2 regions of the Variovorax sp. VRV01 genome follow, and region 2 is predicted to be linked to the other one. Evidence: riboswitches for the same ligand, from Rfam matches in the RefSeq annotation. Region 2 holds a riboswitch; the other holds the start of a gene.
What was found. A riboswitch is a leader RNA that binds a small molecule or an ion and turns the genes downstream of it on or off. The one in region 2 is predicted to bind S-adenosylhomocysteine.
Positions count from the first base shown of each region.

Region 1: another riboswitch for S-adenosylhomocysteine. It lies ahead of metH (methionine synthase); the one in region 2 lies ahead of ahcY (adenosylhomocysteinase).

Region 1 is NZ_JACVBS010000019.1:27,512-37,940, forward strand. Features, by position in the region: gene metH (methionine synthase) at 1-1,500, opposite strand, end outside; S-adenosyl-L-homocysteine riboswitch at 1,560-1,664, opposite strand; gene IB278_RS26935 (PACE efflux transporter) at 1,713-2,174, opposite strand; gene IB278_RS26940 (LysR family transcriptional regulator) at 2,273-3,199, shown strand; gene IB278_RS26945 (SH3 domain-containing protein) at 3,200-3,967, opposite strand; gene IB278_RS26950 (homocysteine S-methyltransferase family protein) at 4,052-5,098, opposite strand; gene hutG (N-formylglutamate deformylase) at 5,147-5,962, opposite strand; gene IB278_RS26960 (formimidoylglutamate deiminase) at 5,967-7,349, opposite strand; gene hutI (imidazolonepropionase) at 7,346-8,596, opposite strand; gene IB278_RS26970 (HutD family protein) at 8,620-9,192, opposite strand; gene IB278_RS26975 (amino acid ABC transporter permease) at 9,338-10,006, opposite strand; gene IB278_RS26980 (transporter substrate-binding domain-containing protein) at 10,014-10,429, opposite strand, start outside.
Region 2 is NZ_JACVBS010000001.1:68,950-79,378, reverse strand. Features, by position in the region: gene metF (methylenetetrahydrofolate reductase [NAD(P)H]) at 1-703, opposite strand, end outside; gene IB278_RS00350 (TlyA family RNA methyltransferase) at 713-1,504, opposite strand; gene ahcY (adenosylhomocysteinase) at 1,504-2,943, opposite strand; S-adenosyl-L-homocysteine riboswitch at 3,010-3,078, opposite strand; gene IB278_RS00340 (hypothetical protein) at 3,196-3,834, shown strand; gene phaP (TIGR01841 family phasin) at 3,978-4,469, shown strand; gene IB278_RS00330 (serine protease) at 4,679-6,664, shown strand; gene IB278_RS00325 (peptide chain release factor 3) at 6,812-8,446, shown strand; gene IB278_RS00320 (ABC transporter permease) at 8,454-9,257, opposite strand; gene IB278_RS00315 (DNA methyltransferase) at 9,350-10,390, opposite strand; gene IB278_RS00310 (hypothetical protein) at 10,387-10,429, opposite strand, start outside.

The DNA.
Region 1 (10,429 bases), on a different contig from region 2:
GTGGTCGTCTTTCTGCATTTCGCCGGCCACGTACTGCATTTCTTCCAGGCTCGGCGTGATGAGGCCGGAGAGGCCGACGATGTCCGCGCCCTCGACCTTCGCCTTGGCGAGGATCTCGTGGCACGGGACCATCACGCCCATGTTCACCACCTCGAAGTTGTTGCACTGGAGCACGACCGTGACGATGTTCTTGCCGATGTCGTGCACGTCGCCCTTGACGGTGGCGATGATGATCTTGCCCTTGGTGCGCACGTCGCGGCCCGCGGCCTCGTCCTGGCGCTTTTCTTCCTCGATGTAGGGGATGAGGTGGGCCACGGCCGACTTCATCACGCGCGCCGACTTCACCACCTGCGGCAGGAACATCTTGCCCTGGCCGAACAGGTCGCCCACGATGTTCATGCCGTCCATCAGCGGCCCCTCGATCACGTGCAGCGGCCGGCCGCCCTTGGCGAGGATCTGCCGGTAGGCCTCCTCGGTGTCTTCCACGATGAAGTCGGTGATGCCGTGCACCATCGCATGCGAGAGGCGCTGGTTGACGTGCACCGGATGCTCCGGCGTGCCGCGCCATTCGAGCTTCTTGCTGTCGTCCTTGGCGCCGCTCTTGGCGGTCTCGGCCACTTCGACAAGACGTTCACCGGCATCGGGCCGCCGGTTGAGCACCACGTCTTCCACGCGCTCGCGCAGGGTCGGCTCCAGGTCGTCGTACACGCCCACCATGCCGGCATTGACGATGCCCATGTCCATGCCCGCCTGGATCGCGTGGTACAGGAACACGGTGTGGATCGCTTCGCGCACCGGGTCGTTGCCGCGGAAGCTGAAGCTCACGTTGCTCACGCCGCCCGACACCTTGGCGCCCGGCAGGTTCTGCTTGATCCAGCGCACCGCGTTGATGAAGTCGACCGCGTAGTTGTCGTGCTCCTCGATGCCGGTGGCAATCGCGAAGATGTTGGGGTCGAAGATGATGTCCTCGGGCGGAAAGCCCACCTCGTCCACCAGGATGCGGTAGGCGCGCTCGCAGATCTCGATCTTGCGTTCGTAGGTGTCGGCCTGGCCCTTCTCGTCGAAGGCCATCACCACCGCGGCGGCGCCGTAGCGCCTCACGAGCTTGGCCTCGTGCTTGAACTTGTCGACCCCCTCCTTCATGGAGATGGAGTTGACGATGCCCTTGCCCTGGATGCAGCGCAAGCCGGCCTCGATCACTTCCCACTTGGAGCTGTCGACCATCACCGGCACGCGCGCGATGTCGGGCTCGCTGGCAATCAGGTTCAAAAAGCGCACCATCGCGGCCTTGCTGTCGAGCATGGCCTCGTCCATGTTGATGTCGATCACCTGCGCGCCGTTCTCGACCTGCTGGCGCGCCACGGCCAGGGCGTCCTCGAACTGGCCGTTCAGGATCATCCGCGCGAAGGCCTTGGAGCCGGTGACGTTGGTGCGCTCGCCGATGTTGACGAACAGCGACCCGGCATCGATGGCCACCGGTTCGAGGCCGGACAGCTTCATCGGGGGGACGCGGGGCGTGGAGACTTCGTTCATGGGGGCTCACCTGGGCAGGAAAAAACGTCAGGTGAGCGTCGTTTGCGGCTTGCGCCCTGGCGGCAGGGCGCCTTCCAAGCCTGACGGCGGGCCTCTCGATGCGGGCCGCCGCTGCAACGCTCCTTGGAAGGGAGCGCAATTTTACCGGCTGCGGCAAGGACCGCGGCCGCCAGGGTCGTTCAGGCGCCCTGCCCGGCCGCTGCTGCCGGTCCGGTCTTGGCGGGCGCGGCCGAGGCCGGCAGCCCGAACACCCGGTCGAAGCCCCAGTTGAAGACGAAGGTGTAGACCAGGAAGAACACCACCAGGCCCAGGTCCATCACCAGCGCCTGCCAGAGCGTCACGCCAAGGCCCCAGGCAAACAGCGGCACCAACACCGCGATCAATCCGCCCTCGAAGCCGACGGCATGCGCCACGCGCCGGCGCACGCTGCGCCCGCGCACCGCCTGGCGCGACTCCCAGCGCTCGAACAGGGCGTTGAACACCAGGTTCCAGATCACGGCAATGACCGAGGCGGCCACCGCCAGCACGCCCGAATGCCCGAGCCCGGCGTCCGTCATCAGCGCCAGGCCGGCGCTGGCGGCCACGATGGCGATTCCTTCGTAAAGGCTGATGTAGACGACGCGGCGCTGGAACCCCTGCATGACTGTTTCCTCTGGCGGATGAAGACGATGGCTGGACTTTATTTGCTGTTCGCTGATATAAAAAGTCAACTTATTTCAGTTTTATTGATAGATCGGCCATGGCTTTCTCCAGCGACAACGTCGAGGTCTTCCTGGCCGTGATCGACCACGGCTCCTTTTCGGCTGCGGCGCGCGCGCTGCACAAGGTGCCCTCGGCCGTCAGCATGGCCATTGCCAACCTCGAGGCCGAACTGGCCCTGCCGCTGTTCGACCGCAGCGGCCGCGAGCCGCAGCCGACCGCCGCGGCCCGTTCGCTGGAGCCGCAGGCGCGGCTGCTGGCGGCCCAGCTGAAGCAGCTGCAGGTGCAGGCCCTGGCGCTCACGCAGGGCCTTGAAAACCGCCTCACGTTGGCCATTGCGCCCGAGTTGCTGGCCGCGCCCTGGAGCGGGCCGCTGGCCGCGTTGGCCGAGGAATATCCGCTGCTGCAGGTCGAGGTGCTGGCGGCGCCGCAGGCCGATGCGCTGGCGCTGCTGCACAGCGGTCGCGCGCAGCTGGCGCTGGTGTTCGAGCGCCCGAGCCTCGATGGGCGGGAAGGCTTTCAGGAAGTCGGCAGCGACACCATGGTGGCGGTGATGGCGCCTGGCCACCCCGTGCTGCTTGCGGCCGCCGGCGAGCGGCTGCGCGAGGAGCACCTCACGAATACCCGGCAGATCGTGGTGGCGGGCCGCGACCTGGCCACCAGCGATCCGCGCTTCGTGTTCGCGCGCCACGTCTGGCGCACCGACAACGCGCTGGCCGCACTGAGCCTGATCACGGCCGGCCTCGGCTGGGGCTGGCTGCCGCGCAATTTCGCCAGGCCGCACGTGGCCGCGGGCGCGCTGGTCGAGATTCCATTCGAGAACCTCAGCAACGGACTCGACCTGTGGGTCGACGTGGTGTGGTCGCGCGAGCGGCCGCTGGGGCTGGGGGCGCAGCGCTTCGTGGCACTGATCGCGCGCGACCGGCAGGCCGCGGCGGGCATTCCTGCCGCGAGCGCGCGCGGCTGATCAGTCGCGGTGGCCGTGGCCGCCGCCCTTTCCACCGCCACCACCGCCGCCATGGCCGTGGCCACCACCCCTGCCGCCACCTTCACCGCCTCCATGCGGGCGCCCGCCGCCCGGATGCATCTGCGGCTGGCCGGGCGGCGGTCCGGGCCGGAAGGCCGGCTGGGGCCGCGGCGGCTTGATGCCCGGGTCGGCCGGCGGGCGATAGCCCGGCCCCGGCCGTGGTGGACGGTAGCCCGGTCCCGGTTGCGGATGGAAGCCGGGCCCCGGCGCGGGCTTGAAGCCCGGGCCCGGCCATGGCCTCGGTTGCCAGGCCGGCCGCACCGGCGGCGGGGGACGCCAGCCGGGCATCGGCGGAGGCGGCGGCCGGCCGCCCCACCAGCGGCGCTCACCGTACCAGGGCCGGTCTCGGTAGTAGTCGGCCCAGTAGCTGCCGATCACGAACGTGACGACGGGCACGCCGATCACCGCGGCGTAGCTGGTCAGCGGCACGCGCCGCTCCTGGTAGGCGTAGTCCAGGCTCCGGGCCCAGACCCAGCCGCGTCCGCCGTCGGGCAGCACCACGTCGCACCAGCTGTAGCCGCCGGTGCAGCCGATCACGTCGAGCGGCTGGCCCGGCCCGAGTCGCGCCACCAGCGGATAGTCGCCCGAGGGGCCCGCGCGCAGGTTGACCGCGCCGCGCGTGAAGGCCTGCTGCGCCGCGGCGGCCAGCGGCAGGGCCAGCGCCATGGCGCCGATGCCGATCCAGCGCAGGGAAAGTTTGTTGTTCATGATCAGGCTTCCTTTGCGCCACCAGCCTAGGCGGCGGCCCGGATGCCGTCAATCAGCCGAGGGCGCGACAGCCCCGGCCGTCGGTCACGCGGCTTCGCGGTAGAAGCCGTTGTTGTTCAACAGCCGGCCGCTCATCGGCGCCACGGCCTTCCCGATGGCCGCGATGTGGTCCGGCGTGGTGCCGCAGCAGCCGCCCACGATGTTGACCAGCCCTTCGGCCGCGAACTCGTGCAACAGCCGCGAGGTGACGTCGGGCGTCTCGTCGAAGCCGGTCTCGCTCATCGGGTTGGGCAGGCCCGCGTTCGGGTAGCAGCTGATGAAGGTGTCGCCCGCCACCTTTGCGAGTTCCTGGATGTAGGGCCGCATCAGCGCGGCGCCGAGCGCGCAGTTGAGCCCGACGGCCAGCGGCTGCGCATGGCGCACGCTGTGCCAGAACGCGGTGACGGTCTGGCCGCTCAGGATGCGGCCCGAGGCGTCGGTCACGGTGCCGCTGATGATCAGCGGCAGGCGCTGGCCGCTGTGGTCGAAATACTCGTCGACCGCGAACAGCGCGGCCTTGGCGTTGAGCGTGTCGAAGATGGTCTCGACCAGGATCACGTCGGCGCCGCCCTCGACCAGCGCCTCGGTCTGCTCGTAGTAGGCCGCGCGCAGCTGCTCGAAGTCGACGTTGCGCGCGCCGGGGTCGTTCACGTCGGGGCTGATGCTCGCGGTCTTGGGCGTCGGGCCCAGGGCACCGGCCACGAAGCGCGGCTTGTCGGGCGTGCTGAACTTGTCGCAGGCCGCGCGCGCGAGCTTCGCCGATTCGAGGTTCATCTCGCGTGCGAGATGCGCCATCCTGTAGTCCTCCTGCGCGATGGTGGTGGCGCCGAAGGTGTTGGTCTCGATCAGGTCGGCGCCGGCCGCGAGGTAGCCCTCGTGGATGTCGCGGATCACGTCGGGCCGCGTCAGCGAGAGCAGCTCGTTGTTGCCCTTCACGTCGCGCTCGAAATCCTTGAAGCGCTCGCCCCGGTACTGTTCCTCGGTGAGCTTGAAGCGCTGGATCATCGTGCCCATTGCGCCGTCGAGGATGGCAATGCGCTTTTCGAGGATGCCGGCGAGTGCCTGGCCGCGGGTGTAAGTGACGGGCTTCATAGCCCCCGATTGTAGGAAGCGGGGCTGTCCCTGGCCGCCGTCGGTGCTTTAGCGGCCTTCGACGAATTCCAGCACCGCCTCGATCATGCGCCGCACATGCGGCTGCACGCCGGCCGCCACTTCGGGCAGGTAGTCGAAGGGCAGCTTCTCCTGCATGTAGCTCGACTGCGTCATCTCCAGCTGCACCGCGTGCACGCCGGCCGCGGGGTTGCCGTACTGGCGCGTGATGTAGCCGCCCGTGAAGCGGCCGTTGAGCACGCCCGTGTAGCCGGTGGCCGATTCGGCGATGCCCAGCAGCGTGGCGGCCAGCGCGGGGTCGCAGCTCGTGCCCTTGCCGGTGCCCAGGTTCAGGTCGGGCAGCTTGCCCTCGAAGAAGCGCGGCAGCACCGAGCGGATCGAGTGCGCGTCCCACAGCGCGATGGTGCCGTGCGCGGCCTTCAGGCGGTCGAGCTCGGCCTGCAGCTGCCGATGGTAGGGCTGCCAGATGGCGTCGCGGCGCGCGGCGATTTCATCGTCACCCGGCAGGTCGTCGCTGGACGCATAGACCGGCGTGTCGTCGAAGGTGTCGACCGGGCACAGGCCGGTGACGCTCTGGCCCGGATAGAGGCTGGCGCCATCCGGTGGCCGGTTCAGGTCGACCACGTAGCGCGAATGCGTGGCGACGAGCACCGAGGCGCCGAGCGCATCGGCAAAGTCGTAGAGCCGTTCGAGGTGCCAGTCGGTGTCGGGCACCTGGCGCGCCTCTTCGGTCAGGCGGGCGGCGAGCGCGGGCGGCACGTAGGTGCCGACATGCGGCATCGAGATCAGCAGGGGACGCGTGCCCTGGCGGAAGCGGAAGGCGGGTTCGGTGGTGATGAAACTCATGGGCTCAATTTTCCTGGAGAAGCTGGCCGCGCGCCGCGACGAAGGCGGCGGCGGCCTCGTTGTGCAAGGCATGGCGGCCGGCCGCGACGCGCGGCTGGCCCGACACCCAGACGGTGTCGATGGCCGAGGTGCGGTGGCTCGCAAAGACGTGGGCCGACAGCATGTCGGGCGCTGGCAGGCCTTGCAGCGCAAGCTGTGCGGCATCGAGCACGATGAAATCGGCCTGCTGCCCCGCGGCGAGGCCGCCGATGGCCCGGCCCGAAGCCTGCGCGCCGCCGCGCACCGCTTCGAGCGTAAGCGCGGTGGCCACATGCGGCTGCGCCGCGCTGGCGCCGACGTTGCGCTGCCGCCAGGCCAGGCGCTGGCTGTATTCGAGCATCAGCAACTCTTCCGCGGCATTGACCGTGGCATGGCTGTCGGAGCCCAGGCCCCAGGCGCCGCCGTGGTGGCGCCAGGCGGAAAAATCGAATATGCCGTCGCCCAGGTTGGCCTCGGTGGTCGGGCACAGGCCTGCCACCGCGCCGCTCTTGGCGCCGCGCTCGTATTCGGCCGCATCCATGTGCGTGGCATGCACCAGGCACCAGCGCGCATCGACCGGCGCATGGTCGAGCAGCCAGGCCACCGGGCGCTGGCCGCTCCAGGCCACGCAGTCGTCGACCTCCTTGGTCTGCTCGGCAATGTGGATGTGGATCGGCGCGCCCGGGTCGATGGCCTCGAGCCCCGCGATGGCTTCGCGCAGCGCGTCGGGCGGCACGGCGCGCAGCGAGTGCGGTGCCAGCCCGAGCCGCGCGCCTTGCGCTTCGCACGCGGGCTTGAGTCTATCGAGCAGGCGCAGCATCGAATCGGTCGAGCGGATGAAGCGGCGCTGCCCCTCGTTGGGCGGCAGGCCGCCGAAGCCGCTGGCCTGGTAGAGCACGGGCAGCAGCGTGAAGCCGATGCCGGCCTTCTTCGCGGCGCGCAGCAATGCGAGGCTCAGCGTCGCATCGTCGGCATAGGGGCGGCCGTCGGCATCGTGATGCACGTACTGGAACTCGCACACGCTGGTGTAGCCCGCCTCGAGCATTTCGGCATAGAGCCAGGTCGCGATGGCCTCCATCTGCTGCGGGCCGAGGCGCGCGGCAAAGCGGTACATCAGCGTACGCCAGCTCCAGAAGCTGTCCTGCTGCTGGGCGCGGTATTCGGTCAGCCCCGCGAAGGCGCGCTGGAAGGCATGCGAATGCAGGTTGGGCATGCCGGGGATCACCGGGCCGTTCGCCATCGGCGCGCCTGCGGCAGGCTGGGCGGCGGACTGCACCTGCGTGAGCTGGCCGGCGTCGTTCCACGACAGCCGCACGTTCTTCGCCCAGCCGCCGGGCAGCAGCGCGTCGGCCGCGAACAGCGTGTTCATTGGCTCGCCCCCACGGCGATGCGGCCTTGCCGCACGACGCTGCGCACCGGACGCTGGCCGAACCAGTAGGCGAGCTCGGCCGCATCGCGCACGTTCCACAGCACGAAGTTGGCGGGCATGCCTTCGGCGATCGCGCCGTGCGTCTTCTGCAGGCCGAGCGCGCGCGCCGCATGCACCGTGACGCCGGCCAGCGCCTCGGGCACGGTCAGGCGGAACAGCGTGCAGGCCATGTTCATCATCAACAGCAGGCTCAGCGCCGGCGAGGTGCCGGGGTTGTGGTCGGTGGACACCGCCATCGGCACGCCGGCCGCTCGCAGCGCCTCGATCGGCGGCAGGTGCGTGTCGCGCAGCGTGTAGTAGGCGCCGGGCAGCAGCACGGCCACGGTGCCCGACTGGCGCATGGCCTCGATGCCCTCGGCCGACAAATGCTCGATGTGGTCGCAGGACAGCGCGCCGTAGCGCGCGGCGAGCGCGGCGCCGCCCATGTCGGAGAGCTGCTCGGCATGCAGCTTGACCGGCAGGCCCATCGCCTTCGCGGCCTGGAACACCTGCTCGGTTTCCGCAAGCGAAAAGGCGATGCGTTCGCAGAACACGTCGACCGCATCGACCAGCCCCTCGGCCGCGAGCGCGGGCAGCATCTCATTGCAGACGAGATCGATGTACTCGCCGCTGCGGCCCGCATATTCGGGCGGCAGCGCGTGCGCGCCAAGGAAGGTGGTGCGCACGGTGACGCCATGGGCTTCGCCCAGGCGCCGCGCCACGCGCAGCTGCTTGCGTTCATGTTCGAGCGCCAGGCCGTAGCCCGACTTGATCTCGATGGCGCACACGCCGTCGGCCAGCAGCTGTTCGAGCCGGGGCACGGCCTGCGCGAAGAGTGCGTCTTCATCGGCCTCGCGCGTGGCGCGCACCGACGAGACGATGCCGCCGCCGGCCTTCGCCACTTCTTCGTAGCTGGCGCCCGCGAGCCGCATCGCGAACTCGTTGGCGCGCTGGCCGCCATAAACCAGGTGGGTGTGGCAATCGACGAGGCCGGGCGTGACGAGCGCGCCGCCACCATCGTGCAGCGGCAGGCCCTCGAAGCCGGCCGGCAGGGCGCTGCGTGCGCCGACCCAGCGGATCGTGCCCTCGGCCACCGCGATCGCGGCTTCGGTGCCGGCGTCCAGGGTGGTGCCGGGCGCGGCGCCGGGCGCCAGGCGCAGGCCCGTCCAGAGGCCGTCGGCCGATGGGGATGTGGTTGCGGATGTCATGTCTTGTCTGGTGTTTGCACAGCTTACGCCGGCACGATGCGGACCGCAGCCAGCCGCGCGCCTTCACCCTCGGGCACGGCCTGCCATGCCTGCGCGCTGTCGGTCCAGTACAGGCCTTCGCCTTCGCGGCAGGGCTCGCCGTTCAGCCGCCATGCGCCGCTCAGCGCGAGCAGCACGCCGTGCGGTGCGGCCTCGATGGCCGATGCATGGTCCAGCACCTGCACGTCGGCGTGCCACTGCCCATGCCGCGTCATGATGTTGAAGTCGTTCGATGCGCCGCCGAGCAGCGTGCAGTCGATCGCGTCGTCGCCGCTGAAGGCGAACGGCCGGTGCGGCACGTCGAGCCGGTGCTCGATGCGCCCATCGTGCGTGAACAGCCGCACGCCGTCGCCTTCGAGCAGCATGATGCTGCGGTCCACGCCCGCGAACACCGAGAACGGCCCGGCCGCCGCGATGGTCGCGATGCTTGCGCGCCAGCCGAAGCTGTCGAGCCCCGCTCCCTGCGGCCAGCTCACGATCTCCTGCGTGGTGCCGCCGCCGTTCTTCCAGGGCATGGCCGGGAGCGCCGCGCGCGAGAAACGCTGCACGTTGCTCATGATGGGACCTCTTGCTCCTTCCCCTTCCGGGGGAAGGCTGGGATGGGGGCGGCGCGCAACGAGCGCCGCGCGAAGGGCAAGGCCGTCGTGCCCCCACCCCTCCCCTCCCCCGGGAGGGGAGGGAGAAATGCGAATGCAGTGCCGCTCATCGCATCAGCCCGCCCTGCCGCAGCTTCTGTTCGAAGTGCCTGAGCACCAGCGTCATCGTGCCCGTGAGCACGAAGTACACGAGCGCGATCGCCAGGTAGACCTCCAGCGAGCGGTACGACACGCTGATGATCTTCTGCCCTTCGTGCATCACGTCGTGGATCGTCAGCAGCGACACCAGCGCCGAGTTCTTGATGAGCGCGATGAACTCGTTGCCCAGCGGCGGAATCATGCGCACCACCGCCTGCGGCAGCACGATCTCGCGCATCGCCGTGCCAGGCGTCATGCCCAGCGACTGCGCCGCCATGGTCTGGCCCTTGTCGATCGACTGGATCGCGCCGCGCACGATCTCCGACACGTACGCACCCGAATACACACCGAGCCCCAGCACGCCGCACAGGAAGGCCGGCAGCAGGATGCCGAAATGCGGCAGTCCGAAGAACAGGATGAACAGCTGCACCAGGAGCGGCGTGCCGCGAATCGCCGCCACGTAGGCCGTGCACACGCCGTAGAGCCAGCGCCGCTTCGGGTTGAGCCGGCCGATGCCCACCAGCAGCCCCAGCACGCAGCCGAGCGCGAGCGCGCAGGCGGTGATCTCCACCGTGACCAGCGCGCCGCGCAGCAGGTCGGGCCAGCCCTGCCAGACCGGCGAGAAGTCGAAATCCATGGGCCGCTTATTTGGCGTTGGCGCTGAACCACTTGGCGACGATCTGCGCGTAAGTGCCGTCGGCCTTGAGCTTCTCGATGGCGCCGTTCACCGCCTTGGTGAGCTCGGGCGTGTCCTTGCGGATGGCCATGCCGTATTCCTCGGTGGTGATCTGCTCGGGCAGCACCTTGAGGCCGCCGCGCGTGCGCACGTACTGGTAGGCGGCGGGCTTGCCGGTCACGGCGGCGTCGGCGCGGCCGATGTCCACGAGATTGAACATCTCCTGGTTCTTCTCGACTTCCATCAGCTGCACCTGCGGGAATTTTTCCTTGGTGTAGGCCACCGACTTGGTGCCCACCTGCACGCTGACCTTCTTTCCGTTGATGTCGGCCGGCGCCTTGATGGCCGTGTTGCCGTCCTTCACCATCACGACCAGGCCGCCCG
Region 2 (10,429 bases):
AGGCCTTGATGGAGGCCGTGTCGTCGCCGAAGCCCTGCAGCCGCAGGCGGATCCAGCGCGGGATCTCGGCGCCGCAGGCATCCGAGAAGCGCATGAGCTGCGTCGAGCTGGTGATCGGCATGATGCCCGGCACGATCGGCAGGTCGAGCCCCAGCTTGCGGGTGTCGTCGACGAAGCGGAAGTACGCCTCGGGGCTGAAGAAATACTGCGTGATCGCGGAATCGGCGCCGGCCTTCACCTTGGCGGCGAAGGCCTGCAGGTCGGCCTCGGGCGAACGTGCCTGCGGATGCACCTCCGGGTAGCAGGCCACCTCGATGTGGAAGTCGCGGCCGGTCTCCTCGCGGATGAAGGCCACGAGGTCGCTCGCGTACTGGAACTCGCCGCCGATGCCGTAGCCACTCGGCAGGTCGCCGCGCAGGGCGACCAGGCGCTTCACGCCCATCGCCTTGAGCTCGGCCAGCTGTTCGCGCACGGTGGCGCGCGTGGCGCCGATGCACGAGAAGTGGCTGGCGGCATCGACGCCCTCGGACAGGATCTCCTGCACCGCGCCGAAAGTGCCCTGGTGCGTGGAGCCGCCTGCGCCGTAGGTCACCGAGCAGAACTCGGGCTGGCGCGCATACAGCTGCTGGCGCACCGCGCGCAGCTTGACCGCGCCTTCGGGCGTCTTGGTCGGAAAGAATTCGAAGCTCAATGGAAGGCGCACCTGCGTCTCCTAGGAACCGTTCGCCTGGTCCGCGCGAACGGCGTGAATGAAAAACTCGCGGTTGCCGTCGCCGCCGGCAATGGGGCTGTCGAACCACTGCAGCACGCGCAGCCCGAGCGCCTCGCAGGCATCGCGCAGGCGCTTTTCGACCACCGCGTACATCGACGCGTCGCGCACGATGCCGCCCTTGCCGACCTGCCCCGGCTGCAGTTCGAACTGCGGCTTGACGAGCATCAGCAGCTGGCCGTCGCCGGCCAGGAACGGCACCACGGCCGGCAGCACCAGCGTGAGCGAGATGAACGACAGGTCGCCGACGATCAGGTCGAAGCGCAGTTCGGAAGGCTCTTCGCCCTCTTCTTCCTGCAGGTCGTCCGGCGACAGCGCACGCGCATTGATGCCCTCGATGGCCACCACGCGCTCGTCCTCGCGCAGCTTCGGATGCAGCTGCCCATGGCCGACGTCGACGCCCACCACTTTCGCCGCGCCGGCTTGCAGCAGGCAGTCGGTGAAGCCGCCGGTCGACTGGCCCACGTCGAGGCACAGCTTGCCGTCGGCGCTGACGCCGCTCGCCGCCAGCGCGCCTTCGAGCTTGAGCCCGCCGCGCGACACATAGCGCGCCTCGGCTGCATCGTCGAGCTCGACCTCGGCGGACTCGGGTACCTCGTCGCGGTTCTTCACCACCGGGCGCCACGCGTCCGCGCTGCCCGCATCGCGCCAGCGCATGCCGCCGGCAATCAGCCGCACGGCCTGCGAACGCGACGCGGCAAAGCCGCGCTCCACCAGCAATTGGTCAGCGCGCATCAGTACCGGTACGTGTCCGGCTTGTAGGGGCCGTTCTTGCTCACGCCGATGTAGGCGGCCTGCTCGTCCGTCAGCTCGGTCAGCATCGCGCCGACCTTCTTCAGGTGCAGGCGCGCGACCTTCTCGTCGAGGTGCTTGGGCAGCACGTAGACCTTGCCGGCCTGGTAGGCATCGGGCTTGGTGAAGAGCTCGATCTGGGCGATGGTCTGGTTGGCGAACGACGACGACATCACGAAGCTCGGGTGGCCCGTGCCGCAGCCCAGGTTCACGAGGCGGCCCTTGGCCAGCAGGATGATCTTCTTGCCGTCGGGGAAGGTGATGTGGTCGACCTGCGGCTTGATTTCTTCCCACTCGTACTTCTCGATCGACGCGACGTCGATCTCGTTGTCGAAGTGGCCGATGTTGCAGACGATGGCCTGGTCCTTCATGGCAGCCATGTGCTCGTGGCGGATCACGTCGCGGTTGCCGGTGGTGGTCACGAAGATGTCGGCCTTGTCGGCGGCGTATTCCATGGTGACGACCTTGTAGCCTTCCATCGCGGCCTGCAGCGCGTTGATGGGGTCGATCTCGGTCACCCACACCTGCGCGCTCAGCGCGCGCAGCGCCTGGGCCGAGCCCTTGCCCACGTCGCCGTAGCCGGCCACGCAGGCCACCTTGCCGGCGATCATCACGTCGGTCGCGCGCTTGATGCCGTCCACCAGCGATTCGCGGCAGCCGTAGAGGTTGTCGAACTTGCTCTTGGTGACCGAATCGTTCACGTTGATGGCGCGGAACAGCAGCGTGCCCTTGGCGCTCATCTCGTTCAGGCGGTGCACGCCGGTGGTCGTTTCCTCGGTCACGCCGATGATCTCGGCCGACTTGCGGGTGTACCAGGTCGGATCGACCGCCAGCTTGGCCTTGATGGCGGCGTAGAGGATGCGCTCTTCCTCGCTGGTGGGCTTGGCGAGCACGCCCAGGTCCTTCTCGGCGCGCTGGCCCAGGTGCATGAGCAGCGTGGCATCGCCGCCGTCGTCCAGGATCATGTTGGGGCCTTCGCCCTGCGAGCCCTTGGGGCCGAAGTCGAAGATGGCGTGCGTGTAGTCCCAGTAGTCCTTCAGCGATTCGCCCTTGATCGCGAACACCGGCGTGCCGGCAGCGGCAATCGCGGCGGCGGCATGGTCCTGCGTGGAAAAGATGTTGCACGAGGCCCAGCGCACGGTGGCGCCGAGCGCCTGCAGCGTCTCGATCAGCACGGCCGTCTGGATCGTCATGTGCAGCGAGCCCGTGATGCGCGCGCCCTTGAGCGGCTGCGCCTTCGAGAATTCCTCGCGGATCGCCATCAGGCCGGGCATTTCGGTTTCCGCGATGCGGATTTCCTTGCGGCCCCAGGCGGCCAGCGAGAGGTCGGCAATCGCCTGGTCGGCGGTGGAAACGGGGGTGGGCTTGAGAACAGCGCTCATGAGAACTCCAACAAAGCTAGTTTGAAAGGTGCCACTGCGTTCGGGGAAAAGACTCACCGCGAGAACAGCGGGTGAGCGTGGTTGCGATGTGGTCCGAGCCTCACGCCTGACGGCGCTGCAACGCTCCTCGGAACCGCGGATTGTAGACGGGGCGCCAAGGCGAGCCAACCGCCGGGGCATCCCACATGCCGGAAAGCGCATTTCGCATCCGAGGTATACATTGACCTGACCCCAACGCCGGAAGTTCCACCCATGCGCTTGTCCAGACTCTCCCCCGTCCTGCTGGCCTCGGCCGCCTTCCTTCTTGTGGCCGGCGCGCCGGTCCTGGCCTCTGCGCAGGCCGCCCCCGATCCGGTACGCATCCGCGGCACCATCGTGCGCATCGACGCCAAGGCCCTCGTGGTCCAGGACCGCGGCGGCGAGGTCGTCAGCCTGGCGAGGCCGGGCGACATGGCCGTGTCGGAGGTCTACCCGATCAAGCTGTCCGACATCAGGCAGGGCAGCTTCATCGGCACCGCCGCCATGCCGCAGGCCGACGGCACACAAAAGGCGCTCGAGGTGGTGGTGTTCCCCGAGGCCGCGCGCGGCACGGGCGAAGGCCACCGTCCCTGGGACCTGCTGCCGCAGAGCACCATGACCAACGCCACCGTGGCCGACCTGGCCGCGGCGCCGACATCAGTGCGCGGCGGGCAGCAGCTGCGGTTGACCTACAAGGGCGGCGAGAAGACCGTCATCGTGCCGCCCGACGTGCCGGTCGTGACCTTCCGCCCCGGCACCGAGGCCCTGCTGGTGCCCGGCGCCAAGGTGCTGGTCAATGCGCAGGAAAGGAACGGCGTGCCCACGGCGCTGCGCGTCACCGCCGGACGCAACGGCTTCGCGCCACCGATGTAGCCCAAGGGAAATCCCGCAGGCAATTCTTGCCGCCGCGGCGCCGCGGGCGGGCTGCCGCGGCGTATCGTGGCGAGGGACCGTCGGCCGTCCGGCCGGTCCTTGCCGCTCACCCGTTCTTCACCCGACACAGGAGATACCGCACCATGGCCACTGCCAAGAAAGCCGCCGCGAAGAAGACCACCGCCAGCAGCAGCACCAAGGCGGCTCCCGACGCCGCCGACATGCTCGACCCCTTGAAGAATCTCAAGGCCATGACCGACCGCCTGCAGGACCTCAACCTGACTGGCGGCGCGAGCAAGCTGCTCGAGAGCGGGCAAAAGGACCTCCAGGCGCTGATGCAGGCGAACCAGAAGTCCTACCAGGGCCTGCAGACCGTGGTGCAGCGGCAGACCGAGATGATCAAGAGCGCCATCGCCGAATGGCAGACGGCCGCCAAGGAAATGCCCGGCAAGGATGCCAAGGCCAACCTCGCCAAGCTCGACGAACTCGGCCGTCAGTCGTTCCAGCGCGCCATCGACGACATCAAGGAGTTGGCCAACCTCGCGGCCAAGTCGCAGGCCGACGCGTTCGAACTGGTGCGCCAGCGGATCCAGGCCAATGTGGATGAAGTGACGAAGTTACTGCAGCGCAAGTAATCTCGAAAGAGGGCATTAAAACCTTTGGCTGTAGCCATTTGGTATTGAGTTTTCTGGGCGGCCTAATCTGCTGGCTCGCACAAGCGCAAATCTGTTGCACAAAGTCACCGACCCCGTGATGTTTCGCACGGTAAATCCCGGTGCAAATTTGGAAAAACCTTGCCTTGCTGGACAATCGCGTGTCAAGACGTAACGTTCAGGGAGCAGGTATGCGCGCAGGTCTCGGGATAGGTTTGAGCACGATCATGTTGTCAGCTCTGCTGGCTGCATGTGGAGGATCAAGCGGTGGTGGTGGCAGTGGTGGATTCGCCCCAGTCGCCGCAGTGGCGGGCACCGAAACGGCAGCCCAGAGCACGCCACCGGCTCCTGCCGCCAACGCCAACGCCGCCCCCGTGCTCATCGAGTCCAGGGTGCAGACGCCAGAACTCGCGGCAATCGATGTCAGCCCGTTCAAGGACCGCCCCGCGGGGGCCCGGCCGGTGCCACGGCACGTCCTCCTGCCGTCGCTCCCGACAGAGAGCGCCCTTCCATTGAAGTCGGCACCTGCGGTTTTCGGCACGCCCACCAAGATCGGCGTTGCGCGCCGCATTGCCGAAACAGCGAATGTCCAGTCGGTGTCGAGCATGATGAGTTGGACACCGTCGGAACGAGGCGGAAAACTGGCCGCGTTGCGATTCGCTTCACCGGATGCGAAGGGTGTTCGCATCGGGCTGCGTGTTGAGAGTCTTCCCTTGGGCACCATGGTGAGCTTCTATGGAGACACGAGCAAAAAGCTGTACGAGGTGTCTGCACAGGAAATCCTCGCGACCATCCAACGCAATCTCGATGCAGGCGATTCAAGCGACAACGCGCGAATTTATTGGTCGCCCAACATGGGAGGAGAAGCGCTCACTGTCGAAATCGAGGTACCGCCCAACGCCGTGCTGGATGCAGTCAAGGTGGCCGTTCCCATGCTGTCCCACGTGGCGGTCGACATCACCAAACAGGATTCGTTGCAGAAAATCGGGGAAGCAGGGACATGCAATCTTGACGTTACGTGTGCGTCCCAATACGACACCCTCAGCAAGTCCGTAGCGTTGATGGACTTCATCCAGGACGGAGGCAATTATGTGTGCACCGGCACGCTGCTCAACGACCGCATGTCGACGGGTACGCCCTACTTCCTGAGCGCCAACCATTGCATCTCCAACCAGACAGTTGCGTCGACTCTCTACACCTTGTGGTCCTACAAGTCAGCCAGTTGCAACAGCACGCAGGTCAGTCCGGCACTGGTCACAATCGGTTCCGGTGCGACGCTGCTCTATGCCGAGTCGACGACCGACACCTCCTTCATGCGGCTGAATTCGCAACCGCCGGCCGGGGCGTTGTTTGCCGGATCAAGCCCCTTCGAACCTCGCTCCTTTGACGGCATGCAAGGTGTTTACGGCGTGCATCATCCGAAGGGTGACTTGCAGAAGTACAGTGAAGGCGACTATCTCGGAACCGCAGCCTGTGGAAGTTCGAGCTGCAACTCCTCAACGGGAAGCGACGCCAAGTTTCTGGCCGTCAGGTGGAATCGAGGCGTGACCGAGGGCGGCAGCAGCGGCTCGGGGCTGTTCCGGAGGTTGAACGGCAAGGACTATCTCGTCGGGCAGTTGTTGGGCGGAGCGTCTTCGTGCAGCCAGCCCGCCGGATACGACTTTTACGGACGCTTCGATCTTCCTTTCAACGCTGCGCTGCAGCAGTGGCTCAACGCGCCATCGACCACAGTGCGCACGACCATCTACCGCTTCTACAACACCAAGACAGGTGCGCATTTCTATACCTCCAACGTGCCGGAGCGTGACCTCGTCATCACGAAGCTGCACGAGTACAGCTACGAAGGCCCTGCCTTCTTCGCGTTTGGCGCCGCAGCACCAGGCACCAGCCCAGTTTATCGGTTCTACAACACACGCACGGGCGCACACTTTTACACCATCGACGAGCAGGAACGCGCTCGGGTGCAGGGCAATTGGCCGTGGTACCTGTTCGAGGGAGTAGCTTGGTATGCAAACACCTCGCAGAGCAGCAGCGCTACGCCAATGTTCCGGTTCTATCAAACGAAAGTTCAGACCCATTTCTACACAATCAACGCCAGCGAGCGGGACAGCATTCAACAAAATCTTCCGATGTACACGTACGAGGGAATTGCATATTTCGGTTGGACGAGCCTTTGATTCACTTGCCTTGTAGCAGCGGCGTTCTGTGGGTCGACTGTTCGATCCATAGGATTCACCGTTCTAGTCGACGTTGAGTGGAGGCTCGACCCGGCCCGGCGCGGGCAGACGCACATCTGCGAAAATCACGGGTTCCCTGGAGTTCCCGTGTCATCCCCCTTTCTCTCCGAAACCCGCCGCCGTCGCACCTTCGCGATCATTTCCCACCCTGACGCCGGCAAGACCACGCTGACCGAGAAGCTGCTGCTTTTCTCGGGCGCGATCCAGATCGCCGGCTCGGTGAAGGCGCGCAAGGCCTCGCGCCACGCCACCTCCGACTGGATGGAAATCGAAAAGCAGCGCGGCATCTCGGTGGCGTCGTCGGTCATGCAGATGCTGTACCGCGACCACGTGATCAACCTGCTCGACACGCCCGGCCACAAGGACTTCTCGGAGGACACCTACCGCGTGCTCACGGCGGTGGACTCGGCCCTGATGGTGATCGACGCGGCCAACGGCGTGGAGGCGCAGACGCGCCGGCTGATCGAGGTCTGCCGCCAGCGCGACACGCCCATCATCACCTTCGTCAACAAGATGGACCGCGAGGTGCGCGAGCCGCTCGACATCCTCGACGAGGTGGAGCGCGAGCTCGGTATGCCCTGCGTGCCGATGACCTGGCCCGTGGGCCAGGGCAAGAGCTTCCGCGGGATCATGAACCTGCGCACGCAGGCGATGACGGTGTTCGAGTCGGGCAGCGAGCGGCTGCCGCAGGACTTCGAGACCATTCCGCTGAGCGAGCGCGAGACGCTCACCAAGCGCTTCGGCGCCGACTTCGAGCACGCCATGGAAAGCATGGAGCTGGCCACCGGCGCCTCACCGACCTGGGACCGCGAAGCCTTCCTGGCCGGCAAGCAGACGCCGGTGTTCTTCGGCTCCGGCGTGAACAACTTCGGCGTGATGGAAGTGCTCGACGCGCTGGTCGACCTCGCGCCGTCGCCGCAGTCGCGCACCAGCACCACGATGGTCAACCGCCAGCCCGTGGTGAAGGAGATCCAGCCCGAGGACAAGGACTTCGCGGGCGTGGTGTTCAAGGTGCAGGCCAACATGGACGCCAATCACCGCGACCGCATCGCCTTCGTGCGCATGGCCTCGGGCAAGTACACGCCGGGCATGAAGCTCAAGGTGCAGCGCACCGCCAAGGAACTGCGGCCGACCAGCGTGGTCACCTTCATGAGCCAGCGCCGAGAGGCGGTCGAAGAGGCCTATGCAGGCGACATCGTGGGCTTCACCACGCATGGCGGCGTGCAGCTGGGCGACACCATCACCGACGGCGCGAGCCTGCAGTTCACCGGCCTGCCCTTCTTCGCGCCCGAGCTGTTCATGACGGTGATCCTGAAGAACCCGCTGCGCACCAAGCAGCTGCAGCAGGGCCTGGCCCAGCTCGGCGAGGAAGGTGCCATTCAAGTGTTCCGCCCCGAGATCGGAGGGCCGATGCTGCTGGGTGCCGTCGGCCAGCTGCAGTTCGAGGTGGTGCAGCACCGCCTGAAGGCCGAGTACGACGCCGACGTGCGGCTCGAAGGCTGCCAGTACACGGGCGCGCGCTGGATCACGGCCGATTCGCCGGCCGAGCTGCGCGAATTCGTCAACGCCTATCCACAGCGCATGGCCAAGGACGCGGCCGACACGCTCGCCTTCCTGTGCACTTCGCCCTACGACGTGCGGCTCGCGCAGGAGCGCTTTCCGAAGATCCACTTCCATCCGCTGCGGGAGCACGCGGGGCTGGCGCTGCAGAACGCGGGCTGACGCAGGCTCAGCTGCCCGTCGAAGCGTAGTGGCGCAGCCCGATGCGCCATGCGCCGAATGCCGCCGCGAGGAACACGAAGCCCGCGAGCGGCGACACCATGCCCACCCAGCCCGGCGCACCCAGCGGATCCGGCTTGCCGAGGATCGCGAGCGCCGGGTAGTACGCCACGCAGGCCAGCGGCACGATGAAGGTCAGCACGCGGCGGAACCACTGCGCATAGAGCGCCAGCGGGTACTGCGCCGCCTGCACGCCGCCGTAGGTGAGCACGTTGGCGATCTCCAGGCTTTCGACGGTCCAGAACGACAGCGTGCCCTGCAGCACCAGGATGCCGAGGAAGAGCGCGATGCCGCCGGCCAGTGCGAACACGGCGAGCGCCACGGCGCCCGGGGTCCATGCGATGCCGGCCTGGACGGTCGCGAAGACCAGCACGACCAGGCCCTGCAGCAGCCGGCCCAGGCGGCTGATTCGTACGTCGTGCCCCATGAGCTGCAACGCCAGCGGCCGCGGGCGCAGCAGCAGCCGGTCGAAGGTGCCGGTGCGCAGGAACTCGGTGCCGAGCACGTCGAAGCCGCGGCCCAGCGCGTCGGCAATCGCGAACATGCAGTTCACCAGCCCGTAGAACAGCGCGACCTCGCCGATGCCCCAGCCCTGCACCTCGCCGAAGCGATGGAACAGCGCCCAGACGGCGACCACCTCGATGCCTGTGCCGAGGAACTGGCCTGTCGTGAGCAGCAGCGCGGACGCCGGGTATCTGGCCTGGCCGCTGATGGAGGCGGCCATGAGGCGGAAGAAGAGAGGGAGGGCGCCCATCTTTCAGCGGCTTTCTCGGCTTGTTTCGCCGTGGTCCAGGGCGCGGTCCTCGTGCGGGCCGCTCAACCGCTGTGCAGATTGCGTCGTGCCACTCATTGCTCGTAACAGATGTCCAGCCGGATCAATGCGCCGCGGGCATCGATGCGGTCGGCTCGGAAGTAAAAACGGCCGCGGTAGCTGTCGAGGTGAAGGGGCACGGCGACCGGATCGCCCCAGCTCGTCACCGAAAAGCCGCGCTCGCGCAGCCATCGCAGCAGGGCATCCAGGCGCTGCGGCTCGGCGTCGACGCGGATGTCGGCGTCTGCGGGCGGCGTGCCTTGCGGGTCCTGCTGCCAGCGCGCGAAGCTGCCGAACAGCGTGAAGTCGTGTCCCTCTGCGCGCATGGCATCGAGCAACGCAACGGTGGCTGGCAGGTCGATGCGCTCGCGCTGCTTGCGAAAGACCAACGCGTACTCGTGGCGCCGGTCGGTGCGGGCATCGGCGTCGCTGTCTTGCGCGTCGTGCGGATAGACCAGCACGCGCTCTTCTTCCATCGCGAAGAGCGAACCCAGGATGCGCGCGAGGTCGACGGCCAGCGGCAGCACGCGATCGCCGATCCGGAGGTTCTGCACCATCGCGATGCAGGCGCCCCCCTCGCGCAATCCGGCGCGGACGCGGTGGAAGACGTTGCGCAGGCCGTCGAGGTGCTGCGCATAGCTCTGGCTGCCGTAGAGCTGGGAGCTTGTCTGCGTACCGGCCCAGCGGCAACCGAAGTAGGGCACGTTCGTCAGGCAGAGGTCGAAGGGCGGGAGCGCAGCGTCTTCGAGCGCATCGCACGAGGCGTGCAGGAGCGTCGTACCGTGTGCGAGGCCGTGGCGTGCCAGCCGCTCGCGGATGAGGTCGATGCGGCCGGCATCGACTTCGCAGCCCAAGGCCTGTCGGCCATCGAGGCGCGCCGCGAGCAGTGTCGTGCCGAAGCCGGCGAATGGATCGAACACCGTGTCGCCCGGTTGCGAGAACCGGCACACGAAGGGCCGCATCTGCTCGACCCATCCGCAATCGCGCCCACCCATCGGGTCCCGCGCGCGCAGGTCGTCCGGCAGCCGGTGGCGCGGCGATTCATGGTCGAGCCTCAGCCAGCTGTGACCGGTCATGGGCAGGCCTGCGCGGTGCGCGTGTCGAGCAACACGTCG